Regions from separate parts of the Paenibacillus sp. R-74696 genome, predicted to be linked through region 3. Evidence: riboswitches for the same ligand, from Rfam matches in the RefSeq annotation. Region 3 holds a riboswitch; each other region holds the start of a gene.
What was found. Region 3 has a riboswitch for cyclic di-GMP ahead of ACSR9A_RS19105 (transglutaminase-like domain-containing protein). Riboswitches for the same ligand answer to the same signal wherever they lie in the genome.
Positions count from the first base shown of each region.

Region 1 (8,081 bases), on a different contig from region 3:
GAATCGAGCCGCCCAATTATTAAATGTCGACAGCTCGGAAAATCCGAATGTCTTGTTGTTTGCTTCGGAAGGCATGCAGTTATTGACGACCGATCAATATTTGAATAATAAAACGATTACATTAAATACGACAAAAAGTGGAAACCCTTATTATACAACGAAGATCGGTGACAGCAATTACCTCTTCATTCAAAGCGACTTCGGAGTTCCTGAACTGAGAATGGTATATCTTGTGGCTATTCGGAGCTTTTGGAATAATATGGACAGCAAGCAGCTTTCATTGCTGTTCTCTTCTATCCTTTGTATATTATTAGTGCCTGTAGGTTATTATTTGCTGAAGAGATCCTTTTTCTCTCCGTTTAAGGGCTTTGTAAATACAATGAATCATATAAAGGATGGAAATTTCGATGTGAGCATGGTCAATCATTCGCCCATATTGGAATTTGATCAAATGAGCGATACGTTTAATGAAATGCTCCATGAAATAAAATCGCTGAAAATTAAGACGTATGAACAAATGCTTGAAGCACAGCTTGCCACGATGCAATATCTAAGAATACAAATACGTCCGCATTTTTATTTAAATTGTTTGAACAACCTGTATGCGCTTGCCGAGAACAGGAATTATAAAGAGATACAAGAAATCATTTTGTTGCTTTCAGGCTACTTGCGTCATATGTTTCAGGAATCTCCGTACTTTGTTTCCTTGTCAGATGAAATTTATAACACGGAAACGTATGTGAAATTGCAACGGATGACGCAATTCATATCCATTCATTTTTCGGTAGAAGTGGATAATGAGTTAAATGATTTTCCGATACCCCCCATTACGATATTGACTTTTGTAGAAAATTCCATGAAATTCGGCATGTACCAGGATAAGCCCTTGATCATACATGTAAAGGCAAGACATCTGAGAAGTGATTCGATGAACTATGTCAACATCACTATTTTGGACAATGGCAAGGGATTCTCGGAAGAGGAGCTAGCTCGCTTGAATTCAGAACTCAGCGAAACAGACTCGCAGCATGTAGGAATCAGTAATGTAAAGCAGCGCTTGCTCTTTCAATACAAGGGAGAGGCCATTCTATTATTCTCTAATTCGAATGGCGCATGTGTAGATATATTCATTCCATACTCCGATTCCATATCCCAATCCAAGTATGATGAGGTGGTTTAGATGATTGTGCTTATCGTTGACGATCAGACACATATCGTGGATGGCATTTACTCCGGCATCGATTGGGATAGGATTGGCGTCAAACAGGTGCTGAAGGCTTACAATGCCTTTGAAGCAAAAAATATTTTAAAAAGTCAGATTGTCGACATTATGCTTAGCGATATTGAAATGCCAGGAGAAAGCGGTCTTGACTTATTAAGGTGGGTGCAGGAGAAACAATATGAAGTCGCATGTTTATTCTTGACCTCACACGCCAACTTTCAATATGCGAAAGAAGCTGTACAGCTAGGAGGGCAGGACTATATTCTCCAACCTGCTAAATATGAAGATATTGAGCTTTCCATTGTTCAGGCCATACAAAAAGTAAAGGGCAAACGGGAGAGCGAAAAATACTCCTCTTACGGGAAGCTGCTTTTCAATAACAGTGAACGTATATTGCAGGCGCTGCTTAAAGAATGGTTTTCCGAAAAGGCTACAAGCCTCGAAAGCTTTTTGGCAGATATGAAGAGCTTTAATGTACAAATCAACGAAAGCAGCCAGGTGTATTTATCTTTAATTGATATGCAAAGCAATGGGGGTTCCTACGGAGTATGGGATGCGTCGACGCTTTCTTATGCCTTGTCGAATATTATTACGGAGCACTTTGACGCATATGACCAGCAGGTACTGCTCATTTCATTGGAAGACCACTGTTTTTTAAGTATTATATATTCCAATGACAACGTATTAGTCAGTCCTTGGATTCTTAAAAAGCAATTGGATACCTTAAGGGAATTTATGCAAAAATATTTTAAATGCAAAATTGCTTGTTACTCCGGTTCTTCCCATTCTATTGCCATGCTGGGCAAGAGATTTCATGAGCTTAAAAAAATGAAGGAAGACAATGTGGCGGGTCTTGATGATGTATTTATGCTGAATCAAGATAAAATGATCCATCAAATCGAAAAAAATGCTGAAGATATACAAATGTGGAATCAGTTTCTCAGCAAAGGCTCGCCAGATCTGATTTTAAATGAAGTTTTGCTCTATCTTAAGCTAATGTCTAAGGAAAGCGATTTAAATGCGAAACGCTTAAAGCGATTTTACCAGAATTTTATGCAGCTGATTTCTCATATGGCGGGATATATGAATATTTCGGTCAATGATATTTTTGAAGGCAGCGAATGGCTTGAGAAGTCGCTTCATTCTTATTCCAGTGTCGCAGACATGGAAAATCTGATTAAATATGTGATGGAATATTTTCAGAGTATATCCGTCTCCAAGCAGGAAGCGCAGCGACAGGTAGATATCATTATCCAATTTATTCGTTGCAACATAGAAAATGATATCAGAAGGACGGATATTGCAGAAGCTGTTCATCTGACACCAAACTATGTTTCAAGGCTTTTTAAAAGTGTAATGAATATTTCCTTGAAGAGCTTCATTACAACGGAGAAAATGAATACGGCGAAAACGCTGCTGCGGAACACAACACTTCCAATCAGCATGGTTGCAGCCAAGGTGGGGTATTCCAATTTCTCGCATTTCACTCAAGCCTATAAAATGTTTTTTGGCGTTACTCCGATTGAGGACAGGCAAAATAAGCAATGAAATTTCCAAATATCATGATCATTTTTCGTGATTTTAGATTGAAAAGTGTGGGAATGCTTCGGGGCTATCTATGAGCCTGAGGCATTCTTTTTTGATATGTAAGAAAAGTCACTTTCAAAAACAAACAAAAGTAATACAATATAAACAAAGATGGTGAATGCAAAAAAAGGGGGACACGCAAATGGAATTTACGTTATTACATCCTTCCGATCAGCTGGTTATGATGATGGAGCGCATTTACGGTTATGGCATGACGACGACTTCAGGCGGCAATTTATCGATTTTGGACGATAATGGCGATCTTTGGATTACGCCTGCTGGGATCGACAAGGGGGAGCTGACGCGTCAGGACATCGTTTGTGTCAAGGCGGACGGTACGATTGCGGGCAATCATCGGCCATCGAGCGAATACCCGTTTCATCAGATGATTTATCGCAGAAGGCCGGATATTCGGGCGGTTGTTCATGCACATCCACCGGCGCTTGTGGCGTTCAGCATGGTGCGTAAAGTGCCAAATGTCCGTCTGCTGCCAAATGACTATTTGATCTGCGGCGAGGTGGGTATGGCGAAATACGGCTTGCCGGGAAGCGCGGAGCTGGGTGAAAATATAGCGGATGTATTCAGCGAAGGGCTGAACACAATTATGCTGGAAAATCACGGCGTCGTAGTAGGCGGCCGCGATTTATTTGAAGCCTTTCAAAGATTCGAGACGCTGGAATATTGCGCGCGGATGGAGATTCAGGCAAATCGGATTGGGACGCCAGTAACGCAGGCGGCCGAACAGCTGGCGGATACGAGGGAGGTGCTGCTGGAGGCGTTCGTACCGGACTTTTACAGCAGTGAGGAGAAGGAAGCACGTCGGGAGATGTGCAAGCTCATTAAGCGTTCTTACGATCAGCGGCTGTTTACGAGCACACAGGGGACCTTTTCCCATCGGGTCGGTGAAAATTCCTTCATTATTACGCCGTATGATCAGGACCGTAAATATGTGGTGCCAGCGGATCTCGTACGCATCGACGACGGGAAGAAAGAGGCGGGCAAGGTGCCTAGCCGCTCGGTGCAGTTTCACCAGCATATTTATGAGACGCAGCCGCATGTGAACTCGGTTATTATTGCCCATCCGCCCAATATTATGGCGTTTGCGGTGACGGAGGAGCTGCTGGATTCGCGGACGATTCCGGAAAGCTATATTTTGCTGCGGAATATTCCTAAGCTCCCATATGGAGATTTGTATACAAAGCCGCAGGAGGCGGCACAGCTTTTTCAGGAGAACACGCCCATCGTCATTGCCGAAAATGACTGCGTCATCGTCACCGGGCAAAGCCTGCTGAACGCCTTCGACCGTCTGGAGGTAGCCGAATACAGTGCGAAAGCAACCATTTCAGCGAAAAACATTGGCGCTATTGTGCATATGGAGCAGTCGAGGATTACGGAACTGGAGCAGGCATTTGGGTTGAAATAGGTCATTTTGCCTGAATCATTTTACCTAAATTAATATTGAAGTGAACTTAAATATGATGGTATATGTCCAGCCTGTGGATTTGCGGGTTGGGCATTTTTTTGTTGATAGTAAAACTTAGGATATAGATAACAGATGAAAAGGAAGATTATTGTGAGTTCAAATAGGATTAACTGGGGGGATTATTAATGAGGGATGATTTGATAAATAAAAATATTTATTTTCATGACTTATGTAGTATAAAATTTCAAATATCCAACCGATATACTAAGTACAAAGAACTATTAGTTCAAAGGTTGGTTTGAAAATCAACAAGCCCATTGAAATTGAAAAAGGCAAACCTGATCGAAAGACAGGGACGCAAAGCCACGGGTCTTCACGGAAAACCATCATTATGGTTGCCGTATGACAGCCGGGCCGCCAAAAGTAAATGGGTCTTTTTTATTTGCCGCCAGAGGGTGGCGACAGCCGTTTTTCTTAATAGAGGAGGATATTCAAATGTATTTTAGTCAGATTAAGCAAGGTGTAATAAGAGTATTGTGCTTGTCATTAATCATTCAATTGTTCTTGCCTTCGATCTGGAGCGATTCTACGAAGGCTGCCACGGCATTTCGAGGCGTTAATATTCAGTTTAAAGCAGCTGATGCTTTAGCAGCAGATGGCTATTTGGCCGACCATGGGAATGAGTATGGTCCACATAATGGATACTTCTATGGTTGGAATATGGATCATACGCAGTCTACGGTTACGGGAAGCACCTACGATGCTCCGCTTCAAAACTCTTCTATTCAAGTGCAAGAAGGCGGCGAATGGGAGATTGAGCTGCCGAATGGCAGGTATAACGTGAAGGTCAGTGTTGGAAACTCTGTATATGAAAGCAATAATACGCTTAATGTAGAGGGCAACACTTTTTGGGAGAATACGGAGCTGCCAGCTGGCGGACAAGTGACTTTCCAGAAGGGGGTTGTCATTGCTGACGGGAAACTGACGCTCCATGCAGGCAGCAGCGAAGATACAACCGCTATTCAGTATATCGAGATTAAATCTCTAGAGCCTATTATTCAAACGATTCCAAAGCCGCAAATTGGAAATCCAGCGGAGCAAAACAAGCTGCAGGGCAATAAAATTATTATTTCTGGCAATCAAAATAATGAGCATAATGCGCTGCCCTTTATTCGGGTAGGCGATTTGAATCCGGAAATTAGCCGGTATATGAATGCAGAAATGGCTTCGCTCGAAAGCAGTCTGGCGGCATCCAACCCGTCATTTATCTCCTGCAATAATTGCAGTGCATCAGGTCTGGAGGCAGCAATCAATAACAGCAGCAGTGATATGGTCGCTGTAACGGTGAGCCATTTAAATTTAGATTCCTCATTGACATTAGGCTCGCCTACGAAACCGGTTTATGTCATTGCAGAGGGGATTAATACGAACAATAAGCTGACCATTACGGTTTATGGAACGTTGGTCGTCAATGGAAGCATGAATGCGAACACCGAGCTGACTATAGATATTAAAAAACCGAATGATTCCACTCGGACAATGGGAGGGAATTTATGGGTCAAAGGTTCCTTGCACTTGAATAATAATTCTAACGTTTCGATTGCGGACCATTTCATAGCTGGAAGCCTTACTTATAATAGTGGCCTGCTTAATGTACAAGCGGGAAGAGTCATTGTGCCCGGAAGTCTTCATATCAATACAAATGTAACTATGAATATTGATGAGGAAATGGTTGTTGGCAGCCTGGTTTCCAATAATCAGCAAGCCAATATTTCTGTGAAACGCGGAGATTTATTTATTCAAGGCGATATGCATGTCAACAATCACTTGAATATTGAGACCGGAGGCATCGTTGCGATCGGAGGCGGCATTACAGCTAATCAGAAACCGATTATTAATATCGGAGTTGGTACTGAAGGGGCAACGAAGCTGAAGTATTTGGCAGCAGGGTTAAAGGCGGAATATTTTACAGAGGAAAATTTGGATGGTGAAAAAACGACGGTGCTAGAGCAACCTGCTTTGCAAGGCAAGGCTCCCGTTTCTTCAACAGGTCTAAATGATGGACGGTTTTCTGTCAGATGGACCGGACAAATCCAGCCTTATTATGCAGAGAACTATACGTTTGAGGCTGATGTTAATGGCGGAGTCAAATTATATGTGAATGGAACTCTAATTATCGATGAGTGGGCAGCCCAAGGGAATAAATTATTTACTGGCTCTATTGCACTAGAAGCTGGTCAAAAGATTGACATTCAAATGGAATATGTTAGCCGTAATGGTTCGCCAAAGGCTATTTTATCATGGCAAAGCGCTTCTGGAGCGAAAGAGGTTGTACCAGCTAGTCAGCTATCTCCGTTTGCAACTCCCGCCATTCAGACTATTCCATCTGAAAATGCGGTGAAGGTCGGTTGGACTACAGCATTCAATGCAGATGGGTATGAGGTTGAAACAGACGGCAGCATTTATCCAATGGGCATTCATAATGAATTTATTCATGAACCACTGCCATCCGGCACGGTGCATTATTACAGAGTCAGAGCGACGAGCGGCGATTTGAAGGGCGAATGGTCTTCTGTATCGGAGGTTTGGACTTTGCCGGACGTACCCGAGGATATTAAGCTGCAATCGACAAGCGATTCCGTAACCTTGACTTGGGAAAATGTGAGAGGCGCTACTGGCTATGAGGTGGAAACCTACAATACGGTCGTTAACATTGGCAACGTGAATCACTATTTTGAAGAAAATCTGAATTCAAACATTCAGCGAACCTACCGAATAAGAGCGGTGAATACAAGCGGTCCGGGGCAATGGAGCCCGATACTTGTGAAATCTACGCTTCCTGGAACCTCTGGTGTACTGAATACAACAGCAACGGATAAATCGATTCATATTACTTGGGATTCTATTTCTGGTGCGGATTTCTATGATCTTGAGGTGGATGGCGCAGTTAAAAGCAATATAACGGGAACGGAATATTTGCATGACCAGTTAGAGCCTAACACATCGCATACGTACCGAATTCGTTCGAAAAATAGCAATGGAGCAAGTAATTGGAGCGAGAAAGTTACGGCGGCTACATTGCCTTCCGTCCCGAAAAATCTGCATGCAGTAGCTGGCACCTCCAGTATATCAGTAGAGTGGGATGAGGTTTCTGGGGCAACTGGCTACGACATCGAGGTGGATGGAAATGTTTTAGATAATGGCCTCAGTACAAGTTATTTGCACTCAAATTTAGAACAGAGCGGCGAGCATACGTACCGGGTACGCGCCAAAAATAATGGCATCATTGGACAATGGAGCCATTCCATTACACGTACAACACTTTCGGGAGTACCTTCGAATATACGCACTACAGCTACGGGCACAGCTATTACTGTAACCTGGGATCAAGTAATTGGAGCAGTTGGCTATGATATCGAAGTGGACGGGCTGATTGTAAATAATGGCTTGAATTTAACGTATGTTCATAAGGATTTGCTGCCGTTTACGGAGCATACTTACCGGATTAGAGCTAGAAATGCAGGGGGGAATGGCCCTTGGAGCGAGATCATTACACAAGCAACATCACTTGGCAAGGTGCAAAATGTTAAGGCGGCATCAACAAATGATGCGATTACGATTTCCTGGGATAGTGTCAGTGGAGCTACTAGCTATGAAATCGCTGTTGATGGCGTGCTAGTAGAGGTTTCAAATGGGACTAGCTATACACATGCAGGGCTGGCACCTAATTCGCTCCATGTTTACCGCGTAAGAGCGAAAAATAATGATTTGACCGGTGATTGGAGCGATACGGTTAGAGCAAGCACGGGACTGGGTATTCCCGTTATTCATAAAGTTCTCTCGGCAAGC
Region 1 covers NZ_JBPULM010000046.1:293,143-301,223, reverse strand. Annotated here, with positions in the region: gene ACSR9A_RS25840 (sensor histidine kinase) at 1-1,180, shown strand, start outside; gene ACSR9A_RS25835 (response regulator transcription factor) at 1,181-2,770, shown strand; gene ACSR9A_RS25830 (class II aldolase/adducin family protein) at 2,952-4,232, shown strand; cyclic di-GMP riboswitch class I at 4,554-4,654, shown strand; gene ACSR9A_RS25825 (fibronectin type III domain-containing protein) at 4,728-8,081, shown strand, end outside.
Region 1: linked by a shared signal. The riboswitch ahead of ACSR9A_RS25825 (fibronectin type III domain-containing protein) and the one ahead of ACSR9A_RS19105 (transglutaminase-like domain-containing protein) in region 3 are both predicted to bind cyclic di-GMP.

Region 2 (8,081 bases), on a different contig from region 3:
CTTCGTGCATGGAATCTCGCCTTTAACGATATCATCACCAAGCAGCACAGCGAACGGCTCATTGCCGATAAACTTGCGTGCGCACCAAATCGCATGCCCGAGGCCTTTTGGTTCTTTTTGACGAATATAGTGAATATCAACCTTGGAAATTTCCTGTACCTTCTCTAGCAGATGCAGCTTTTGGTTTTTCAGCAAATTGGCTTCCAGCTCAAACGCATTGTCAAAATGGTCCTCAATCGAACGCTTGCCTTTGCCCGTTACAATAATAATTTCTTCAATGCCGGATTTTACGGCCTCTTCTACAATATATTGAATCGTTGGCTTGTCCAAGACGGGAAGCATCTCTTTCGGCATTGCCTTTGTAGCTGGCAAAAACCTCGTTCCAAGTCCGGCTGCCGGAATAATCGCTTTTGTTACTTTCATCGCAAATCCCTCCCAAGTTAGATAAAACGTGGTTACATAAGCGTAAACGGCTGTCGCCGCCCTCTGGCGGCAAAGCTACCGTTTCGCGTTTTACACTTCAATAAACACGATACTATTTATCTGAACATCCGTTGCCGCGAGACGGCTTTTCCATTCCTGTGCAACCGGAGCGAGTACCCGGTTCTCCTTGATTACGAGCGTATGCCAATCGGCCAGCTCCGCAATCGTCTGCGCTTCCGAGCAATGAACATAAGAAGGCAAATCCCAGATCACAACCTCGTAGCTTTCCCGAAGCTGTGCCATCAGCTCCTCAGCCGACGTTTTCATGGAAAGACTTCCGCCTACTACACATACCTCGATGAAATCCAACTGCTTTCCAGCGGTTTTGATTTTGCCATAAAAGCCTTGGCTAATGGGCCATTCCGCATAGCCCTTTTTGCCAGAAGCCGTACTTGGCAGCTTGCCGTTCGGGTTAAACCTCACCCAAGCGACCTTGCTTTCCCCAGACAGCTTCATCGCCAACTGCTTGCTGATATTTCCGCTCGCAAACTTACGGTCAAGCGTTCCGAAGGCCAATGTGCGCTGTCCGCTTTTCTCCATCACATGGCGGTAACGCAGTGCACGCGACTTCGCTTCCTCTGCCATACGGCGCTTCATCCATCCCCCATAGAACGGGATAGCTGTTTCCAAGCGGCTGGCAAGCTTCGTTGTTTCCATTGGAACGTCAGCGAATATCGCTTGCACCTCGGCTGCTGTCTGCAGCTTGCGCGACATCATATGCAGCAGAAGCCACAGGCATAAAAGTACAATCAACCCGCCAACAAACGAGAGCAGCATATAAAATAATGGATTGGCGCTCACATAAACCGCCTTTTCCGCGCTTGCTTTATGCAACAGGACAATGTTGTTGATTTTGAACAGCTCCAAGCTTTGCGAGCGGAACACGCTAACGACGGTGTTGGCAATGGAGGCAGCCTGCTTACGGTCACCATCGGTTACGGTAATTCGGATAACCTGCGAGAGCTCGACGCTTTTCGCGCTAACTTTGGCAGCCAGTTGATCTGTGCTGTAAGGCAGGCCAAGCGCCGCAATTACCTGCTCCAAAATCAGTGGATTTTTCAAAATAACATTATACGTATCCATCAGCTTGAGACTGCCTTGAATCGAAGTAAAATTATCGCTCGTCTCTTGTGAGGTAATTACAACTTCAGCCGTTGCCTTATAAGACGGAGGACTTTGCATCTTCACATAGCCCACTGCGGCTGACAGCAGCAGTGCCGGAATAATGACAAACGGCAATCTGCGGATGATCAGCTTAACAATTCTGTGTATTTCCAAATCTCTCATCCCCTTGCAAAACAATCATTCGCCGTCATAGCTTGGCTTTCATTCACGTTCGCCCTACTATGACTTGGAGTTCGCTTCTGCTGGCACAATGCCTGAACGAAGCTCCTTGCTTGGCGGTATGCTGCTGGACTCCCCCAGCAGCAGGCTTAAATCAAAAGCTTCATCGAAAACAATGGCCGCCGTCATCTTATTGCGCCTAGCCCATCCCACGCGGATGAGACGCCCGTTTGCCTCGAACGCTGAGCCGATAATTTGCAGCCTGACCTTCTTGCCTTCATGCATCGCCGCCTTCTGCGGGAGCTCAATTCGGCAGCCCGTGTAGCTAATATCAAGCAGCTGCGTCCGGTAACGGTCCTCTTGATCGACCAAAATCGAAGCACGGCGCTTCAGCCTAACTCGCGGAGACTTGCGATTTATCGATTTATAGGTGTACTTGAAATTAGAAATATAACTGGTTACGGAAGTCCATACGCCCGCCTGAAAAACGCCCTTAACGAACTCATCCGCATTGCCGTATACTTCAGCAAGCCATTTGCGCTCATCATCAATGTTGCTCCAATGAAGCTTGAAGCCTACCTGGAATCCGGAGCCATGCTTATCATAAAATATTTTCTCAGCTGTCACGCGTATAGCGTCCTGTGATAATGGAATGTCCAGCTCCATGCGATCCGGGAGCGGCAATATCGTATCCGTATAAATACGGCAGCCTGTCTCACTAATATCCAGCGTCTTGACGTTTTCCATCTTCAGCTCTTCATCTTCCATATAACGAAGCGTGAGCGGCAGCTCCTTGGCGAAGCGCTCCGACTCCCGCATGCGTGGGCGTTCAAAACCGAGCAGCAGCGCGAGAATAAGAAACACTCCGTTATAACCAAGCCAGAACAAATTAATGAGCATGGACTGCAATTCATTTTCGCCCGCACCCGCAATACGCCCCACATTTATCGCCATCAGCACAACGGATAGCACAAGCAGAACGAACAACGGCATCATATAGCGATAATTAATGGACGTTTTGTTCTGATAAATGCCTTTCGGCGTCACCTCAAAGGGGATAGCCTTGCGGAAGATGGTTTCCTGAAGGGCTGCGAGGAATAGCGTTGGCGTCATGGCCGTCTCGTAAACGTTGTTCCAAAACACATTGAGCTTCTTATTCGTTAAGTAAGGCACTACAGTAATCGAGAACAAGAAATAAGGCAGCCAGAAGATAAGCAGCTGTTGCAAGCTTGTTTCAAGAATAGCCACGCCAAAGGTCAAGAAGAGCATAGGTGACAGTATGTACATAAAGCGTGTAACGCCAAAGTACCAGTAAAGCAGGTTGGAGAAATAAAGCAGCCGCTGCATCAACGATAAGCCCTTTGCCTCAAGCGGATTGGACATCCTCGTCGTTTGTATCGTGCCCCTAGCCCAGCGGGCCCGCTGTTTAATTTGATCGGATATGGACTCAGACGTTAGGCCTAGTGCCAGCACCTCATTCAAGCAATAAGAATCAAACCCATTGGATTGAAGCTTCATCCCCGTAGCCAAATCCTCCGTGATCGTGCCAATAACGAAACCGCCAATATGATCAATAGCGCTGCGCCGAAAAATACAGTTGCTGCCCACATAAATAACAGCATTAAAACGGTCTCTTCCCGACTGAACAAGCCGCATAAACATATCCTGCTCGTTCGGAATATTACGCCCTTGGTAGTAGTTGTATTGGAAAATATCTTCATTGTAAAAAACTTGGGGCGTTTGTACGTAAGCAAGCTTTTCATTTTTTGCAAAAAAACCTACCGTTCGCTGTAAAAAATCCGGTTTTGGCATCATGTCTGCATCCAACGTGAGGAGCAAATCGCCCTTCATTTTCGTCAGCGCATGATTCAAATTACCCGCTTTAGCATGCTCGTTTCCGGGACGATCGAGATAATGAACGCCTAAGCCTTCGGCTACTTCTCTCATTTCCGCTCGTTTTCCGTCATCACATACCCAAATATTTAATAAATGCTCCGGATAATTCAAATTTTTACAGGCAAGGATGGTTTTTCTAACCAAGGATGGCGGTTCATTGTAGGTAGCGATTGTAACATCCACAGAATAAAGGTTGTCAGGTAATGGCGCAGGCTTTCTTTCAGTGGGTTTTAGCAGAAGAATGTGGAATAAAACGGATTGAAAAATAGAAATGATTTCAAAAAATAATAACAAAGATCCAAAAATTAATGACCAGCCAGATGGGAGTGTTTGTACAAGTCTCCATACTAGATACACGATCATGATAGCAATGGATACCGTTGTTAATATGTACCTAGCTTTTGTTTTCAAATAACCCCAATCCTTTGCGCTCTATTTATTCGCCATAATTCCATTCCTTTTCTGACTAATCTACAACATGGATTGACTATACTGTCTATTCTCGCTGTCGATATTTGTTAAATTGGCCGGAAATATGATATTTTTGGCGGCTAAGGCTCAAATTCAAAGTTATCTTATCACAATCCTTGCCCCTTTAAAAGTTAATTTTTATTCTTAACATCTTAATCTTCTATGCAAATGTGTAGAAAAAAAGCGAAAAAACTCTAATTTTACGCGGTTTACGCGAAATTAGAGTTTTTTCAGAATACCTATTTGGTACTATATCAACTAGTGATTTAAAGAAGAGGTTAGGCCTAGGCCTTTACTACCGCCCAAATCTATTAAAGTGTTTTTTGCAGCGTTTGGTAAGCGCTCAGGCTATCAGCCGACGAATCGATATGCCAGTCCAGTTCTTTGTTTTCATTGAACCAGATCAAACCTTTGATTTGGCTGTACGCTGGCGATTGCACTTGGTTCATAGCGTCAATAACCCATTCTTTTTTGCTGCCGCCGCTTTCGGTTGTGCCTGTTTCAGCGATGATGATTGGCTTGCTCGACATGCTTGTCAGCGCTTGGTAAGAAGCATAGAATACATCGTTAAACGTTCTCCACGAGCTCCACGATTCTTTCGTTCCAAAATTGTAGCCATCGATCGAAAGCATGTCCACATAGGCATCGCCTGGGTACATAGCTGTAAACGAAGCGTTTTTGCCAACATTTTCAGCGTTTACGTTGTACATGAATTTGATGTTTGTTGCGCCTTGCTCCTTGAAAATGGTAACGACACGTTGGAATGCCGCTTTGTAGGTTTCGTTCGTGTTCACTGTGCTGTCGCCAACGCCCCAGCCGTACCAGTTGCCGTTGCCTTCGTGGAAAAGGCGCAGCCAGATTTCAGGGTTTTTATTAGCCGCCTGCCAGTTCATCAATTGTTTAGCTGTTTGTTTCAGGTAAGCGTCTACTACGCCTCTATTGATATCAGCAGTCGAATATTCTTTGTAATTTTTATTTTTAAATTCAAGGGTAAGTAGGTTAATCGAACCATTACTATTTACATAGTCCATAAAACCCTTCCACTCATTGATCCCTTGATTCGAATTGACAAAAGTATGTACAACATCTTGGTGTCCACCGATCAGTTGCTCGTAGGCAGCAATGTTGTTCAAGCTTTGGTTCGGCCAAGTGCCGATCCATGCTCCATTGTAAAAGTTCGTTTGTGCGCTAACAGGGAGTGCCCAGAGTAATGTCGAAGCGAGCATAAGGAGTGTAAGTGCGAATTTTGTCTTTTTCATTGTAAGTTCCTCCCCCGAGCGAATGATGGTACGTGGTCCGAAGAACACGCCACACCTTCATCAGGCAAAGGAGGCTATGTTGGGCTTCGGCAGCTGGCGAGCATATTCCCGTAGGAATGAAGCCCCTATAGCTTTGCGCACATCAGGTTTCCCTGAGTTTGCCTTTTCGTGTTTGAAGCAATAAAAAAAGATAGTCCCTGCTCCCGAAAGAACAAAGTCTACCTTGATTAATAAAGGAAGAAGCGATGTTGAATTCGGCAGCTGGCGAGCATATTCCGTTAGGAATGAAGCCCCTGTAGCTTTGCGCACATCAGGTTTCCCTGAGTTTGCCTTTTCGTTAAACGTAATAGGTATAAAGTATGAGCTAATGTAATATGGTGTTATTGTACACCTTGATCGCAAATTTCGTCAAATTATTTTTTCATAAATTATACAACGAAAAAATATCCATTAAAGTAGCAGATCGCGTACACAATATGAAGCAGGAAAAACATCATGAAATAAAACATTTGCAGCGGCTTATTATTTTTCAGCACATCCGCAAAATAAATATAGAAGGGGAACGCGACCATGACATAGCGTGGAATGCTTTGCAAAAATTCGGCGCTGGCGAACGGAATGAGCATAAGCAGCAGACCATATGCAAAAAACAGCCATTCATGTGCATTACGGCGAATATCTTTCCAGCGCATAATAAGAAAGGCAGCAAAAATGACGAGGACGGCATTAGCAATGATAAAGGCAAGCAGGCCATTTTCCCAGCCACCATTTCCTGAGAAATAAGGTTTTTGGATAAAATGAATGTAGTTTGAAAATGGAGCAACCGTCTTGCGATACCAGTTGATGCTTTGCTCCGTAATCGGAGCCAGCAAATCGCCCGTGAGCCATTTCATATACAATAGATAACCAGCCAGCGGCAGTGCTGAAATAACAGCATAACCTAAATATTTTGCGTCCTTCCACTTGAAACGGTACAGCCTGTGTTCAATCAACAGCGTCCCCACAACGAAAAACAAGTTGACGAAGCCCAGATTGCGCGTCACAGCGGACAAGCCCCCGAACAGAAACGCGAGAAAATATCGCTTTTGCATCGCATAATATACGGTTATAAGCGACAGCATGAGGAACAGGCTCTCGGTATAAGGCACGGCATAGAAGATGGCGGTCGGAAAAACAAGCAGCAGCAGCACCGCAACTTGGGCGTGCTCCTGTTTCAGCCCTCTTTTCAAACAAATGCCATAAAAATATAAGAGCGATACGAGCAAAAACAAATTCGATAAAACCGATCCCACGACCGTCGAATCATATTTAGAAATAGACTCCACCAGGAAGACTAACAAAGGGTATAAAGGGAAAAACACCCAATTTGCACTAGGATGCGGTTCATTGATGTTATACGTATCGTAGCCATTTTCGGCAATACCCAAATACCATACGCTGTCAAATTTCCTTAAATCCTCAAAGCTCGGCTTCTTCAGCTGTGAAATATCCGTCTGGATCGAGAGCTGGCTCGATGTGAAATCATGCCCCTGTACGACCGTATAGTCTGGCGGTACTTGATAGTTCGGAAACAGATTCATGCCGAGAAAGCCTGCAAAATAAAGCAATATTCTCGTGATGACAAACAAGGAAAGCAGGAAGATCAAAACTTGTGTGTTCGATTTTGCTTTAAGCAGCAGCGATTCCATTCGTCACCTCGTCTCTTGTAATTGCTGCGTTTTCGTTTTCGGCTCCGCCAATGCAACGTTATGCAGCTCTGTTTCAACGAAGTATTTCGGCCTTTTCTTCGTTTCAATGTAAATTTTGCCGATATATTCGCCAATTAGTCCAATGCATAGCAGCTGAATGCCGCCAATGAACCAAATCGAAAGAATCATCGAGCTCCAGCCGGATACCGTGTTGCCCTGCAAATGCCGTACGAATACATAAAGGGCGAACAAAAGGCTCATGACCGACATGAAAAAGCCGACAACCGATACTGCGCGGATAGGAGAAACGCTGAAGGAGGTAATGCCTTCCCATGCGAAGATGAGCATTTTTTTCAGCGGATATTTCGATTCGCCAGCAGTTCGCTCCAGACGATCATAATACACGCTGTCGGATTTGAAGCCGATGGTAGGAATGATGCCGCGCAGGAACAGATTGACCTCCTGGTACTCCTCCAGCTTATCAACGACCTTCCTGCTCATCATCCGGTAATCCGCATGATTGTAAACGACGTTGACGCCAAGCTTAATCATTAATTTGTAGAAAAATTGCGCGCTGAACTTTTTGAACATCGTATCGGTCGTCCGCTTGTTGCGTACGCCGTACACGACCTCGTAGCCCTGCTTGTACTTCTCAATAAACTCGTCGATCACCTTAATATCGTCCTGCAAATCGGCATCGATGGAAATTATGCAATCCGCATATTCCTTCGCCGTCAACAAGCCCGCCAGCAGTGCCCGCTGATGCCCAACGTTACGAGAAAGTTTCAGCCCGCTCACAAAACGGTTGCTCCGGTGGAAGGAATCAATAAGCGACCACGTTTTATCGCGGCTGCCATCATCTACAAGCAGCATTTTGCTCTGCTCGGATACCTTTCTTTCCTTCACCAGCCGTTCCAGCAGCAGGGACATTTGTCTTACCGTTTCCGGCAGCGCTTCTTCCTCGTTATAGCAGGGCATGACAATCGATACAATAGGCAAA
Region 2 covers NZ_JBPULM010000037.1:123,524-131,604, reverse strand. Annotated here, with positions in the region: gene galU (UTP--glucose-1-phosphate uridylyltransferase GalU) at 1-423, opposite strand, end outside; gene ACSR9A_RS18075 (Wzz/FepE/Etk N-terminal domain-containing protein) at 514-1,761, opposite strand; gene ACSR9A_RS18070 (glycosyltransferase) at 1,828-4,026, opposite strand; gene ACSR9A_RS18065 (glycoside hydrolase family 26 protein) at 4,446-5,393, opposite strand; cyclic di-GMP riboswitch class I at 5,479-5,566, opposite strand; cyclic di-GMP riboswitch class I at 5,647-5,734, opposite strand; gene ACSR9A_RS18060 (mannosyltransferase family protein) at 5,822-7,081, opposite strand; gene ACSR9A_RS18055 (glycosyltransferase family 2 protein) at 7,085-8,081, opposite strand, start outside.
Region 2: linked by a shared signal. The riboswitch ahead of ACSR9A_RS18065 (glycoside hydrolase family 26 protein) and the one ahead of ACSR9A_RS19105 (transglutaminase-like domain-containing protein) in region 3 are both predicted to bind cyclic di-GMP.

Region 3 (8,081 bases):
CTTTAATGCCTACCGTATACTCAACCGCTCCGCCAATAATTGGAACTCCGCCGCCAAATCCAGTGTCTTGGCTTTTGTAAGCCCACCATTTGTCATAGGTTGAGGCAGTAGGTGTCGCCGTCGGTGTTGCTGTAGGCGTTGGTGTTGCAACCGGATTCGGATCCGCATTAATTGAAACAGGCGCCGATGCCGTCGTGCTTTCTGCCGAATCAACGAGTGTAATCGTCGCTGTATTCGTCGTAGGCACAACCGAGCTTGAGCCAGTCGGCTTCGCTTTCACGGGAATTTCCAGCTTTACCGAAGTACCGGAAGGCAGTGGATGTGCATTAACGGTTAGCGTTTGGCCGTTTTTCGTATCCCAGCCTCCATCCTCCCAGCCATCCACAATTTCAAATTGTGCCGGTACGGTATCAACAATCGTTACGTTCTTACCAACATGAGTCGCGCCATCCGCCTGATACAAGATGGTATACTTGAAGGTATCGCCTACATTAACGGTGCTCACACTAGCTGTCTTTGTAAAAGTCAGTCCTGTAATCGGACCTGCTGCCTGTATTGGAGCTGCGAATGGCTGGAATGCGGCTTGCAGCAGCAAAACGAGCAGCATGATCCAGGAAATCTTTTGCCTGATCGCTCTCTGTCTACTTGCGGGCATCTTATCAATCCTCTCTTTTTCTCTATCTTGTCTAGTTGTTCTATTGTTGTGATTACCTCACGAAAGCCAAGTCTTTCTCCATCCTCTCCCTCCTTACATTCAAATAAGAAAATTATATCTAGCCCAACTGTACAAAAACTTTACAAGCATCCCCTTCATTCGACAGCCTAAATAACAGCAAAAAAAGCTCCGTCCATCCCTTGAAGGATAGACGAAGCTTCTGTACGTGCCTATTGATTTATATATGCTTAGATCCGTTTAATAGACTTTAGCAGCTGTATAACGCGAGCTGTCTTTAATCATTTTGCCCGCTTTCTTGCTGTTCTTCATGCCAGCATCAAGCGTCGTATCGATCGTGATCCATTTGCCGTCCAAATATACTTCATTCCAAGCATGATAGTTCGATACATCGGACGCTTTGCCCGTCACCATCTTGGCCGGAATGTCCAAGCTGCGAAGCATGCCCGCCATTAATGCAGCATAACCGTAGCAAATGTCTTTCTGCGAACTAAACGTACGATCGATTTGAGGCAAATAATCGTTGGTCACCTTAGCTGCAAGCTGATGATCATAAGAAATATTCGCCACAATATATTTGTAAATTGCCGTTACCTTCTCGGTATCCGTCTTTTTACCCTTAGTCAGCTCCAATGCTTTCTTGACCGCTTTGCTGTTGCTGCTCCAATCGATATTTTGAATGGAGTTTAAGTAAACGAGGCTGCTGTCACTCAAATTCAAGGTAACTTTGCCTGTTTGAACTGCTCTATATTTATTGGTTCCACTGACGTTCTCCAATAATGTAATCGTATAGTCTCCATTGCCCAGTTGAAGCGCGAACCACTCTTCTGTCTGGTTTGCCCGGAGCGCATACGTATAATTTTTGCCGTCTTTGGCTACAACCAGCCTTGTATCTACGCCCGACTTGACCTCATAACGAATACCGATGCTTCCTTTATCCACATTGGATTCATCGAGCCAGCTTGTCCCAGCTGCTGCCACTTGAGCAGTTGCTTGCGGGAACACGGACAGTATCAATGCAAGCAAAATCATAACCGTTAAACTTTTGCGCATAAAAAAAACTCCCTTCGGTGGCTAGGCTGCCATCTAAATAATAGAGAAGGCCCTTTAGCTTTGCGTCCCTGCCTTTCGACAGGTTTGCCGTTATCGTGTAAAGTTTTGTAAGTGGTGTTAGGTAGAAGAACTACCTTATATTAAACTATGATTATCTCTAGTATATACCCATTATTTGCAACAAACAATACGTTAAACCTTTTTTATTTCCAGGCTGAGGCTTGTATTTTATGGCCTCTCTTCATCCATCTCCGCTTTAACCGTTTCATAAAAGGTTCTTCTTTCCGCTCTTTAAGCATGCCCTTTACATCCCTTAGCAGGAGCATATACCGCATTTCATCCTCATGCTTCAAGCTTTGAAACTCTTTCAAATGTTCAGCGCCCATCCCACTTCAGCTCCATCATGCGTTTTATCAATCCTTTTTCGGCTGATAAAATTCTGATACCCGAACCAGCGTTTAGCTGCTTTTGACCGTGTAAAATTTTTGGAATCTCCAAAACTTTCTCGGTCCTGTCGACAAATAAAGCCAAGCAAAAAAATCACGAATACCGTCATCCACGATTCCCTCATTGTACTGATAAAGCTGCCGCTGATAGTTCAGGCGACATATTTCTACCCCATCCCACCAAAAAGAGAACGTGTTTCGCTTGTCGTCATGCTCCAGAGCAATCATAAATTTCCCTTCCGAAAGCTGAAAATATTGCTTGTCATAGAAAAACAAAGGCCCCTCAGAAGTAGCTGTAATTCCAATAAAATGACCTCGATGATGGGTATAAAAGCCTCGAACGATCGTGTAATCGGTCATTTGATTTAAATTCAGCTGTCGTAGGTGCTGGGCTCCCTCGCTTATACAGCAAGCCAGCTCAGGATAGCGAAAATGGCGAATGACGTTTATTTGCCGTTTCTCGGTTATCATCATCTTCTTCAACCATTCCTTTGAACATGCTATTTTTTGAAAATGAAGCCCGTAAAGCTTGTCCGTCTTCATTTTCACCTGCTCCTCCATTATAAATAAGGCAACTCTACAATTTCTCGACAAAATCCCTGTTTAATCTCGGAAAATTTACAAAATAGCCCCTACAACGCGCTAACACTGCTTTTCCACTCTTTATACCATTCTGTAATGTACGCGCTTGGCTGCTCGTTCAATTCTTCTATCAGCGCGGCGGTTAAAACATTGTACTGCTGATTAACCATAAGATGATTTCCTTTGGACGCATACAGCTGCATTAAGGCAAAATAAGCCTCTTCCGCTTGCGCATGCTCCTCGATAATCCGAATATATCCGGCAATCGCTTTATCCAACTGACCATGCTCGACATGCCATTCTTCCAATCGATAGGAAGTATTCAGCCATAACCGTTTCAGCCGCTGGCGCTCGCTCTCCGCCCACCAATAATCATAATCCTTTAAATAATCGCCTCTATAAAGATTCATAGCCTCTTCGTATTCCGCAAGCGTTGCAGCCGCTAGCGGCGGTGCGGCGGCAATGCCCCGCTCCCATTCCTCTACATCGAGCACAACCTGATTCAGCGTCAATATGTATCCTTCTGTTGTATTGGCAATGTGAAAACACTTTCCAAACTGATCTAGCGTTTTCCTAATGTGGTACACCGTCGTATACAGCTGGGCATATATTTTTTCCGTCCCATTATCGGGCCATAGCAAATCGATTAATATCGATTTTCTTACAAGCTGTTCGCGATGCTGGAGCAAATACAGAAACAACTCCTGCGCCTTCGTTGTGCGCCACCTTATGGCTGCATCCTTTTTCCCGGAAAACTCCACACTGAACTGCCCCAATAGCTGCAAAACCAGATGCTGCTCCTCATTCGCATTTTTCACTGGCTGTAGAGCCTGCTCTTTATCCTTCGCAGACGAGTCCAGCCGCTTCTGAATCCGTTCCATCGTTTTCAATAAGCGCTCAGGATGAATCGGTTTGACGACATAATCCAGTGCATTCAGCTCAAATGCTTTCACTGCATATTCATCATAAGCGGTTACAAATACGATATTCAGCTCCGGCCTAACCTCAAGCAGCTGTTCAGCAAGCGCAATGCCACTCACTTCAGGCAAATTAATATCCAAAAATACGACATCCGGCAGATCGCGCAAAATCCGCTCTTTCCCGGTCATCGGATCCTCATATTTCCCCAAAACCTCTACGTTATTTAATTTCACGAGTTGTCGCTCCAAGTAATCCAAAGCAAGGCATTCATCATCTACAAGGATAACCTTCATGCTTTACTCCTTTAATATACGAAATAACCACTCGTTCACAAACTCTGCCATGCTGACAACAATTATAATCCAGTTAAATAGTTGCCGCAATCATTTGGCTTGAATAGTCGTTACAAATTCAGGGAAATTTGCATAGTAAAAAGAGCAGCATCTGCTAAACCTCAAGTAGGCTAAACGCTTGCTGCTCTTACGATCTGCGATTAGGGTTTTGCCCAAAGGCAAAACTCGCAGTGATAATGGATAGAATGGACAATCCAGCTGTTCTGCTAGAGAGTCTACCAGGCGTTGACGCCCAGCTGTTCAATCGTTGCCTGAATAAAAGCAGGCTCGTCCTCCGGTGTACGGGAAGTAATCAAATTGCGATCTACCACGACTTCCTCATTACGAAAATGTCCCCCAGCTGCCAGCACTTCCTGCTCCAGCTCCGGATAAGCTGTCAGTGTCCGTCCCTGCAGCAAACCAGCCTCCGCCAAAACTTGCGGGCCGTGACAGATGGCGGCAATGGTTATGCCTTTTTCATCAGCGTCTTTGACGAAAGCATGCACGGCCGCTTCCTCCTTCAAGTGGGAGGGGGATGCCCCGCCAGGGATAATAATCGCCGCATAGTCGCTTGCCTTTGCCTCTTTAATCGCTAGATGCGACTTATAGGCAATTGTGCCTTGCTTGCCCTTCAATTCCTCATTGCTTCGCAAGCTTATAATAACCGCCTCATGGCCATTTTTCACCATTTCATCATACGGATTTTGCATTTCGGAATCTTCAAAGCCATCGGCCAGCAGAAAAGCCACCTTCTTCATTTGCGTCATCATTTACACGCTCCTTCTTGTTTGGGCTCTAGATTACTTTACCCTAAAAAAAGGATTCGCAAACAAATCCTGACGCTCAGATGCGATTAACGATACATGAACATCCTTCCGCAATAGTCGCATTCCTCGCTTTGCTGTGGAAGAAGAACCTTATTAGCACCACAGCCAAGGCAGCTGATCGTTTTCGGCACGGACGGCTGTGTTGGCGGGGGCGGAGAGCCTTGCCTGGCATTACGAATCGCTATCCGCTCCGCTAAAAAGGCCGCGGCTGCCGCTTGCTCCTCGGCCTCCCAGGCGGCTCTCCTCTCTTGCTCTTCATTTTCGGCCATACTTCTCTCAAGCTCTAGCTCTTGCTCCGCGATTTGCAATTCAAGCTGTAAAGCTATAATTGCTTCCCTAAGCGGTTTTTGGACTGATTTACGTTCCAAGTACTGTAAAGCCATGTGAACTCCAATCCATGCTGGGAAAACAAAAATCAAGGAATAAAGAAGAATATAGAACATCAAGTCTTCCCGATTTGGATTCGATAATTGATTTATAAAAAAGAAAGCGCCAATTACTAACCACGCAATACCATTTGCATACGTAATCATCTTAGATGAATTGTATCCCTTCAACATTGCTCATCCCGCCTCTGTAACATCATCCATTTTCTTCAATTTAAATGCTGTTCGCTCCCAAGTCTTGCTCTCTGCAGCTCATTTAGTTCGTTATTCACCTCAAGCAAACGCTGCTCTATGCTGGATAATTCCTCCTCAGCCCACTCCAGGTATTCTTTTTGTTTTAATCTATCTACCTTCGCCAGCATTGCTGCCAATATAAATATGACTGCCGCTGTTATCCCGAAATATTTGCTGAAAAATAAAACCTGCTCCGCGAAGGACTTCTCTTCTCCCCAATAGTACTGTGTGAACAGCATGCCATTCACAAGGCATCCGATTGCAATGATTTTAAGTACTCCACCCATCTCGCTTCCCCCTCTTCCTTTCGTTACAAAGATGACACCCTGCTCCCTAATAAAAAGAGCAGCATCCGTTAACCTCTACATAGGCTGAACGCTTGCTGCTCTAATTTACTTCGCTCCTACCGTGCAGGTGCGTCTCACGTTAACTGTACACCAGCATCGTGCCGCAATAGTCACATTCCGCGCTTTGCATAGGCTGCAGCACCTTTCTCGCGCCACAGCCCACACAGCTGATATTTTTGGGCATGAGGGGTGGTGGAGGCGACGGCGGAGGCGTTGATGTACGGCTCGCCGCTTCACGCCTTGCCTCTGCCTCCGCTTCTGCTCGTATAGCCGCTAGCGTCGCTTCCTTCTCAGCCTCTAGCCTAGCCGCTTCCTCGGCTTCTTCCGCCTCTTCGGCTCGTTCACGCTCTTCTCTTGCAAGCTCCTGTTCATGCTCCAGCTTCTGCAGCTCCAATCGAAACTGGACTAGATATGGCTCTTGTTCATCTAAATATTTTTGCTTCCATTTAAAACGCCTGTTCTTCCTCTCCCCAATGCAATAAAGGGAAATGCCAGGAAATAAAGAGAAGATTATCAAAGTAGCTATGAGTCCATCTAATCCATAACTTGGGCTCAATGTATTCGGATATAAGATGAAACCTAAAGTAGTCCATAATGCCCCACTTACCTTGTACCCAAAACCAGTTGACATTTATTTCACCCCGTCTTTCGCCCCATATGGCATCTGAGGCTTCCCGTTTAGCTGTAAACAATACTCGCATGGCAATAATCACATAATTTCGTTTGATTCGGCCACAGCATCGTATGGTTGCCACAGCTTGGGCAAGCAACAGACTTTCTGCCTTGCCCTGAGCCGCTCGGTGGAGAGCTACCTCCCCTTGCTTGTTCTCTCTCCAGCCTTGCCTGCCTCATTTCATCGGCCATTTTTTTAGCCTCTAAAGTATTCTGTTGTATGTTGGCATGACTTGCCTGAATGTCTGCGACCCATTTGTCATCAGCCTCCTCCTCCCCTTTGGCAGAAAAATAGGCCAACATAAAGAAAAACCAAGCAGGAAGAATCGCTGTATATATATATAACTCTATTTTCTGTGAGAATAAGCGCGAGCTTACCCTACCATCGAACTCCCCAAATATATTAGATCCAAATAACAAAATTCCTATTGCAATCAAGCGAAACGTCAAACTCATGAAGTCTTCCCTCTTTCCCAGCAGCAGCACGATTACGGCTTATGCTCCGTCATTCGCTGCTTTTGATAGCTGCCGCAGCCCAATATTTGCTTCTCCCATGGACTGCACACGAGCTGCTTATGAGCTAAACTCTGCCAGCAAGTCCATGCCCGCATTCCGGACAAAACTTCTGCCCTGCCTGAACTTCATGACGGCATCCCGGACATTGCTGGCTGCCGCTGCTGTTATTGGTGCCGCAATGCGGACAAAACTTGGCGCTGGCGGCCACTTGCTCCCCGCAGCCTCTACACGGACGCGGCAACGTCTCGCCGCAAGCGCTGCAATTGACTGCATCGTCCGCACAATCCGCGCCGCAGCTTGGACAAGGATTATACGCATCGCCGCAGTTCGCGCAAAACTTGGAATTTTCCCGATGCGGCATACCGCATTTATCGCAATTATGAATGGGCCTAGGCGCTCCCGCCTGACCGCCAGCCGAGCTATCCACAAGCCCTTTGCCGCAGCTGTTGCAAAACTTCGCCTGCGCATCGTTGCGGCTCTGACAGCTTGGACAAACCTGAGCTGCGCCTGCAGCTCCATACAGCTGCTCTCCGAGCTGCCCAAATTGGCTGCCGAATATGCCGCTAATTCCCGCTCCCATGCTAAGTCCGAGCGCTGCGCCCATGACGCCAGCTTGGGAGCTGCCTTCATTTTTCGCTGCGCCCTCCAGTGTGTCGAAGGTACGCTCTTGCTGGTAGTTATAGCCGATAATGTCCATCTCTGCTTTGCGCGCAAGCGCATCACGCAGCCGCTTCAGCGAGGCATCATCCTCCGGCGTACTGATCGAATCAATGAAGAAATTGACGAGCCGAATGCCGAAGGGATGCATCAGAGCGCCAACCCGTTCCTCGACATGCTTGGAAATTTCGCCGATGTAGGCGTTGATTTCAAGCAGGCTCACCTTTTTGAACACCAGATAAGAAGAAAGCAGCTCATTAATATTCATCATAATCATGCCGCGCAAATGTTTGGACAGCGTGTCCTGATTAAACACTGGCAGCGTTCCAACCAATTTGGACAAAAACCGGCGTGAATCCTCAATCTCAATGCCGAACTGGCCAAAAGCACGAACCGGAATGACAATATTGTATTTTGGGTCCTGCAATTGAATCG
Region 3 covers NZ_JBPULM010000039.1:66,978-75,058, forward strand. Annotated here, with positions in the region: gene ACSR9A_RS19100 (SdrD B-like domain-containing protein) at 1-655, opposite strand, end outside; gene ACSR9A_RS19105 (transglutaminase-like domain-containing protein) at 914-1,726, opposite strand; cyclic di-GMP riboswitch class I at 1,740-1,825, opposite strand; gene ACSR9A_RS19110 (hypothetical protein) at 2,185-2,715, opposite strand; gene ACSR9A_RS19115 (response regulator) at 2,805-3,968, opposite strand; gene ACSR9A_RS19120 (DJ-1/PfpI/YhbO family deglycase/protease) at 4,244-4,765, opposite strand; gene ACSR9A_RS19125 (hypothetical protein) at 4,861-5,394, opposite strand; gene ACSR9A_RS19130 (hypothetical protein) at 5,430-5,741, opposite strand; gene ACSR9A_RS19135 (hypothetical protein) at 5,881-6,432, opposite strand; gene ACSR9A_RS19140 (hypothetical protein) at 6,480-6,929, opposite strand; gene ACSR9A_RS19145 (SPFH domain-containing protein) at 7,054-8,081, opposite strand, start outside.

Region 4 (8,081 bases), on a different contig from region 3:
TTCACCGGCTGCTTCTGCTCGGCATATCGTTTGTAAAGAGCCAGCCAAGCGGTCAGGAAGGAGCTACCTGGGCGGAAAATTGGCTTATCCAGTGGTCGCCGGAAGCTGAAATTCAAGTCGTAGAAGCGACGCTGCTTGGGGAAACCATTGAAGTGGCTTGTGCTTATATGCTTCGTGAGAAGCTTCTTGCCTGCCGCTCTATTGATGAAGCCTCGCCGCTCATTCATATTGCCGGCTGCTGTGGCATGACCTCGCAGATGGAGGAAGGCAGCAGGGTGCTGCAGATGCTGGCCGCCGACAGCCGCGATGTCGTGAAAATAGCAGCAGCAGCGCGGGAATTAGCGATGATTATTGGCTATGGCGACATTCGCAAGGTAGATACGGAGCCGCTCATTCCGCTGCTTGTGCAGCTGTTCCACCGCGGCTCCTTATATTTGCTGGATGGCTCGGGCTGCAATGATGAAGCAGCTGGCGGCATGATTACGGCGATAAATGAGCTAAACCGCATATCGCAGGATCATAGCGAAATTATTGATGACCAGCTGTGGGTGCAGGAGCTGCTGCATTTATCGGAGCGGGACGACCGCAATCCTAAATTGTCCGGTTTCTCCTGTGCTATCTTGATGGAACGGGGTGCGATTACCGCTGAGCAGTGTGCTGCGGAAGTTTCACGGCGCCTGTCCCCAGGCATTACGGCTGATCTTGGTGCAGGCTGGTTTGAAGGGCTGTCGATGCGCAATCGCTACAGCCTGCTCTCACGGACAAGCTTGTGGGAACAGCTGAACCATTACATTAATTCGCTGCAGGACGATGAGTTTAAACGGGCGCTTGTCTTTTTGCGGAGAGCCTTCAGCTCCTTCTCTTCAAGGGAGAAGACGATGATTGGCGAGCTGCTGGGCGAGCTGTGGGGAGTCAGCGGCGAGCAGGCGGCGGAAATTATAACAGGTGAGCTAATGGAGGAAGAGATAAAAATGCTGGACGATCTGAATGATTTTGATTTTGAGGACCTTTAGCGTATGGAGGACAATCGGAAAGAAAATACAGTATCGCGCTGGCGGCTGATTTTAGGGCAAGAAGCGGAGGGCCAATTGGCTAGCTGCAATGAGGACGGGCGGCTTGCCCTTACGGAAGAAGAGCTTATTATGGATGCGGCGCTGGCAGCCATTTATGATGAAAGCGGCACGGCCGGCAGTACGAAGGGCGGCTCCGGCACTGGAGCCGGAAGAGGGTCAAGCGCGGGCCACGGGTCGCTTAACCTGTCCAAGTGGCTCGGCGATGTGAGGTCGTTTTTTCCAGAGGATGTTGTGTCTATCATTCAAAATGATGCGATGGAACGCAAAGGCTGGAAGCAGCTGCTGTTCGAGCCGGAACTGCTCGCCTCCGTCAAGCCGGATATTCAGCTCGTAGGCACGCTGCTTTCGCTTAAGGGGAAAATCCCTGAGAAAACCAAAGATACGGCGCGAATGCTTGTGAAAGCTGTAGTAGATGAGCTGGTGAAGCTGCTGGAAACCGATATTCGCCGCGCGGTGACGGGGGCACTCAACAAGAGACAGCATTCGCCGCTGCCATCCCTTAGCGGGCTGGACTGGAAGCGGACCATTCAGCGGAATTTGAAGCATTATGATACGGAGCGGCGGGTAATCATTCCTGAGAAATTTTATTATTTTGACAGGGCGCAGCGCAGCCGAGAATGGACGGTCATTATCGATATTGATCAGAGCGGCTCGATGGCCGATTCGATTATTTGGGCTTCGGTTATAGGCTCGATTTTTGCAAGCATTCCGGCTCTAAATACTAGAGTAGTGGTGTTTGATACCGAGGTTGTGGATTTGACTGAGCAATGTGCTAACGATCCCGTTGATATGCTGTTCGGCATTCAGCTTGGCGGCGGTACGGATATTCATAAGTCGGTCAAATATTGTGAGCAATTTATTGAAGAGCCGAAGAAAACGCTGTTCATTATCATCTCGGATCTGTATGAAGGCGGCAATCAGTCCGGGCTTATACGCCGAATGCGTGAAATGCGGGAATCGGGTGTGCGCACGATGTGCCTGTTGGCTTTGTCGGACAAAGGCCAGCCGTTCTATGACGAAGGACTTGCGAAACAGCTGTCCCGCGATGGCACGCCGTGTTTTGCCTGCACGCCCGCGTTGCTCCCTACCCTAGTGGAAGGCGCACTGAAGGGGCAGGATTTGTCGGAGCTGGCGAAGCGGATGGGGACTTTGTAAGAAAGCTTATTCTATTTGATGCTGAAAGATACGGAAGGGGGACTTCCGTGTCTTTTTTTGATTAGGGCGTGTCTGAAAACCCGTTCAGTATAGAAAATATATTTATTGCGCCAATTGCTCTAAATCCGGCTGGAGTTTATTACGCAGCACATAAAGCATGAGCGCCCCGACGAGGAAGGCAACAGCATCCGCTATAACGAGCGACCAGACAACACCATGGAAGCCATTCATGCGATTAGCGAGATACAAGACAGGGATGAGCGTCACACCTTGCACGATGGCCATTACGAAAGCCGCTTTTACTTGACCCGTCGCTTGGAAAATGCCCGTGAAGAGCGTTGTCGTCCCCGAAATGAACAAGGATAAAAATGTGACATGCAGAATATAGCTGCCTAACTCAATTAATTGCGAATCGTTCGTGAAGAAGCCAATCAAATGATCCGAAGTTAAATACACGATAACACCGAAGATCGTAGCCAAAGCAGCAACCATCTTAATCGTAAAGCTGATCGTTTTTTTCATCCGCAGCTTATTGGCCGTGAAGGAAAAGGCGATGAGTGGTACAACCCCTTCACATAGCCCCATCAGGATAACTTCAGGAAATTGCAGCAGTCGTGATGAAATGCCAAATCCAGCAACGGCTTGATTCCCATATTCAATAAGGTAGTGGTTGAAAATCAGTCCCATTGCACCTAGGAACATGCTCATAATAAATACGGGTGTGCCAATTTTGAAAATGTTACTCGTAATTTCTTTAGATGCTTTGAACCATTTCAACGATATGCTGAGGAACTTGCTTTTTCTCCCTATATAGATAGCGAAAAAGATACTTGCTGCTGCGTTGGAAATGACCGTTGCTGCTGCAACTCCCATCACATCCCCGTGTAATACAAAAATAACGATTGCATCAAGAATAATATTAACGATAACGCTTAGAATCATCCCAATCATGGAGGTCATTGCGGCCCCTTCGGAGCGGACAATGTTCTCCAAGGAGAAAAATAAGACGACAAACGGCGAACCAATGAGCATCATGGTGACATAGTCTTTTGTGAATGCGAAGGAGCTAGCCGTTGCCCCGAGCCCATGAACAATTTGGTCAATAAGTGGTAGTCCCACAATCATCAACAATAAACCGAGGACAAGACTTGTGTAGAAGGAGAAGGAGGATACATGCTTCACCACATCATAGCTTTTTTCACCTAATAATCTGGAGATGAATGTACCTGCGCCTATGCCAATTAGATTACCCAGCGCCATAAAAGCTGCGAACAATGGTAGGGTAAGCGCTAGCGCCGTTAGCATTTCGGTATTGTGCAGGGTGCCAAGGAAATATGCGTTAAGAATGGAGTAAATAACACTCATCGACATGCCGAGCATCATAGGAACGGCGAAATGAGCGATAGCTTTATAAATCGGTGCTTTTTCAAAATAATGGAGGTTTTCAGCATCCATGTGGGTCACCACTTTCTCATGTATGGTTTGTAGTTAATTACTTAGAGTTCTAACTATATAAGGATCATAACCCCTTCCCTTCATGCGTAGGAGGGGGTTACGAGAGTTGTGAAAATTACTATCTACGCTCAAAAGAGTTCGCTGTATCTTCATCGATATTGGCTTCGATGCGTGCAAGGAACCTGAACAGTAAGTTGGTTTCATCGTCGGTGAAGCCTTCCAGCAGCGTAAGTTCAAAATCTTCAAAATATTGATTGAATGAGCCAAGAAGCTCTTTCGCAGCTGGGGTTGCACGCAATAGGTTGCGGCGCTCATCCTTCGGATCAGACCTGCGAACAATAAGGCCTTTCTTCTCCAAATTGTTGACCAGACTGCTGATAGAGGAGCCTTTACGGTTAAAGGTGATTTCTAGATCCTTCTGGGAAAGTCCCCCTTCTTCATGTTCATTAATATACCGAATGGCATGCCCTTGCTCTACCGTTAGCCCGTACGCCTCTAACTTCTTATTGACGTTGAGCTTCATCATTAGTCCGATCATACGAAATTTATGCTGCAGGTTGCGGTCTTGCTGCATGCTTATCACCTTCTGTTAAAATGAATTAGAAATCTAATAGTTAGATGTCTAATTAAATATATCGTGATGGATTTCGGTTGTCAAATCGTTTTTATTATTTTTTAATTCATCGATTATGGTATGATAACGGTCACGAGTCAGAGCGACTAGAAGATAAGCTTCCAGACAAAAAGGAGATTAAAATCATGTCTAGCATTACAGCCAAACCATTTGATAAAGAAATGCAGAACGCACTCGGCGAGATTACGACGACCTACCATGCAAGCGAATTGAGCAAGAAGGACCCATCGGAGCTGCCGGAAAACATTTATGTGATTGAAGACAAAGAGACGATGGTTGGCTATGGCGTCATTTGGGAATATGCAAGCGGCAAGCAGCTCATCGAAAAAGCGGAAAAGGATTATTTTAGCGATGACGAAAAATATTTGGAAAAGGACTTTTATATCGACATTAAAAATAAAAAGGATTTTGTTTTTATAGAAGCGCTGGATGTGCTGAAGGAATATGAAGGCAAAGGGCAAGCGGCATCCTTTATCAACTGGCTTAAAGCGAAATATCCGAAACAGAGAATGTATGTGTACACACTGGATAAAACGCGCAACTTCTGGTTTAAGCAAGACTTTGAAGTGCTCGGCACAACAGCCTGGATGACCTATAACTAGCCGATGAACATTGAATTTGAAAATCAAACGATATCGTTTCATGTTCAATATGGCAATCGTGAAAAGAAAATATCGATTCAAATCGAGCCATCAGGCTTCATTACGGTAAAAGCGCCGAAAGCGGCAAGTGAAGAGGTCATTAAACGAGCTGTCGAGCGGCATGGGAAATGGATTTTGCAGCAAACGCAGCATCTTGCGGAGGCTACTAAAGCGCCGCAAACGAAGCAATACCAAGATACAGAGAAATTTCTCTACCTTGGCAAAGAGCATTTGCTGCATGAATTAATCAATACAGATGGCTTAACTGAGGAGGAGCTTCGGAAAAACCTCAAGAAGTTTTATTTTTCAAGCTGCAAAAAATTAATAGGGGAACGTCTGCCTATTTATCAGGCGCAGCTGAGGATAAAGCCCAAAACGGTTGAGATCGTAGAGTCCACGACGAAGTGGGGAAGCTGCAGCTCCAGCAAGCATTTAACCTTTAACTATCGTTTGGCGATGGCTCCAATTGATGTGATTGATTACGTCATTATCCATGAGCTTTGCCATCTGTTTCATATGAATCATGACCGATCCTTTTGGCGGCGCGTAGGCAGTCTTATGCCGGATTATAAAGAAAAAGAACAGTATTTGGCCAGGTATGGCGGCTTCATGACGCTCTAAAGCTTGGCAGTCAAAGAGAACGTCCTAATGGTTATCGAGTCCGCAGTGCCTGGGGTGCCCCAGCCCCAGCCCCCGACCTGGTTTCATCGTTACCCCTCTAATCTTACTTTTTCAAGCTCCTCTATATCCTTCAATTTCCCCGTTGATTGCAAAAAAAACCTTCATTGGCTCATCAGTACTGTATTTTTTGGATAAAAATGTAAGTTTTAAAGAGTTCTAATAAATAATTAATGTGTAACTATAAAAGTTCAGTGTCATTTTACCGATATTCTTTTCTGTAAAGGCGAACTCGCTGAAAGGTGGGGACGCAGAGCTTCGGATCTAATGAGCTAAGCGCGATGCTAGCCGGGTCGCCGAATAAGGAAGGGGTACGTGTACGCAAATCCAGTCTATTCGGCCCGGATTTTTTTCGTATTCAAAAATTTATGAGGGAAAATGAGTGATTACCATGAAACTAACCATCAAAAGCAGCCTGATTACCACTCTATTAATGACAGTATCGCTAAGCTGTGTGTCTTTCCTTGGCTATGATAAGGCCAAAACGACATTGGAGGCAAACTTTAAGAAGCAGGCGGAGCAGCAGCTGACTGTTGTTCAGAACTACATCGATATTTGGATTCAGGGCACACAGGCCAAATACGAGGCATTAAGTCAGTCCGATGACGTGAGGAACAGAGATATTCCTGAAATTCTCGCTTATAGCAACCGAATGACGGAGATCACTGATAACCCGGACGAATTTGCATTTATTGCCCCTGACGGCACGCTTTATTTGCCGGGAGCAACGGTTAGTGTAAAGGATTACCCGCATTTTCAAAGGGCGATCAACGGTGAGACCGTCACCATTGATCCGGTAGGCTCAAAGTCTCCCGGGGTGGAGGGAACTCCAATTGTGCTTACAGCTACTCCTGTAAGGGACGACCAAGGAAATATTGTTGGAGTCGGCAATGGAGGTCAGCCTATTCAGGACTTGATTGATCTCATCTCCAAAGTGAAATTGGGACAAAGCGGTCATGCGATTGTTTATACAAAGGATGGCACGGTTGTGGCCAGTGAAAAACCCGAAGAGACCCTACAGAAAAATATGGCCGATTACGAGAATGAGACGCTAAATAAAATTGTAACGAACAGCACGAATGGCGACGCGGGTTTGGCTGAAGCCGTCATTAACGGCTCGGAGCATATGATCGTTTATGGGAAATCTGGCATGATGGATTGGGGCATAGCGATTTTGGTTCCCAAAAGTGAAGCCTATGCTGAAGCCAACGCCTTGTTGCGGTTTTCGATTTTTGTAACAATCGTGTGCCTTCTGGTTTCCGCAGCAATCATCTATACGGTCATGCGCAAAACGTTAAAGCCGCTTTCCGTCATGAACGAAAAGCTGCAAGGGCTCTCCGCCAGCGAAGGCGACTTGTCCTCCAGGCTGACATTTGAAACGAAGGATGAAATCGGCGAGCTTTCCAGAAGTTTTAACGGGATGCTTGAAAATCTGCAAGGGCTGATCATTTCTATTTTGGATAAGGGACAGATTGTTGCCAGCTCATCGTCGCATCTATTGGGCAATCTGGATCAAATATCATCTACCGTTCAGCAAACCACTACCAATATTCAGCAAGCAAATGTCGGATTGCAGGGCCAAATGATGGGATATGAAAGGAATTTGGGGTTAATTGGTGAAATTGGTGAAGGGGTATATGGCATTTTGAATACATCCAATCAAACCTCCGGCATAGCCGCAGAGGCTTCCCAAGGAGCAAAAACAGGCAATGAAGCCGTTGGTGGCTTGGCCAATCAGATGGACTCCATCCAACAGACGGTTAAAGAAGCCGCAGCAGTCATTAAGCAATTGGGCGAGCGTTCGGAGGAGATTGGCGACATTACGTCCGTCATTACATCAATTGCTTCCCAAACAAACATTCTGGCGCTCAACGCTTCAATCGAGGCTGTCAGAGCGGGAGTTCATGGAAAAGGGTTTGCGGTAGTGGCGGAAGAAATTCGCAAGCTTGCGGAGAAATCTACAGAATCCTCCAATCAGATTGCGAATCTCATTCATCAGGTACAAGCTGACACTACCCATGCAGTGGGGACAATGGACAAAGGCACAGGTGAGGTTGCGCTTGGTTTGGAGCAAGTGGGGAAGGTTGGCGTTTTATTCCAGACGCTAGTGACGACAACGACGGACGTATCCATTCATATGGAGAGGATTGCCGCCGCCGCCGACCGGTTAAATGCAAATACGGAGCGTGTGGAATCCGAGATTAAAGAAAGTGTGCAAATCGGCAAAAACTCATCCCAAAGCTTTGAGACGATTGCCGCAATGTCGGAAGAGCAGCTTGCCTCCATTATGGAAATAAACAGCTCTGTGGAACAACTGACACGCACAGCGGATGAGCTAAAAACGATGCTTAACCGGTTTAATGTTTAGTTGAATTACAACGAGGCTATGTCCAAAGCTGACATCCTGTCGCTAAGGCACGGCCTTTTTTTTGCCACTGGAAAGCT
Region 4 covers NZ_JBPULM010000008.1:57,956-66,036, reverse strand. Annotated here, with positions in the region: gene ACSR9A_RS01405 (DUF5682 family protein) at 1-1,013, shown strand, start outside; gene ACSR9A_RS01400 (VWA domain-containing protein) at 1,017-2,228, shown strand; gene ACSR9A_RS01395 (MATE family efflux transporter) at 2,331-3,683, opposite strand; gene ACSR9A_RS01390 (MarR family winged helix-turn-helix transcriptional regulator) at 3,802-4,257, opposite strand; gene ACSR9A_RS01385 (GNAT family N-acetyltransferase) at 4,443-4,919, shown strand; gene ACSR9A_RS01380 (M48 family metallopeptidase) at 4,923-5,579, shown strand; cyclic di-GMP riboswitch class I at 5,852-5,937, shown strand; gene ACSR9A_RS01375 (methyl-accepting chemotaxis protein) at 6,028-8,004, shown strand.
Region 4: linked by a shared signal. The riboswitch ahead of ACSR9A_RS01375 (methyl-accepting chemotaxis protein) and the one ahead of ACSR9A_RS19105 (transglutaminase-like domain-containing protein) in region 3 are both predicted to bind cyclic di-GMP.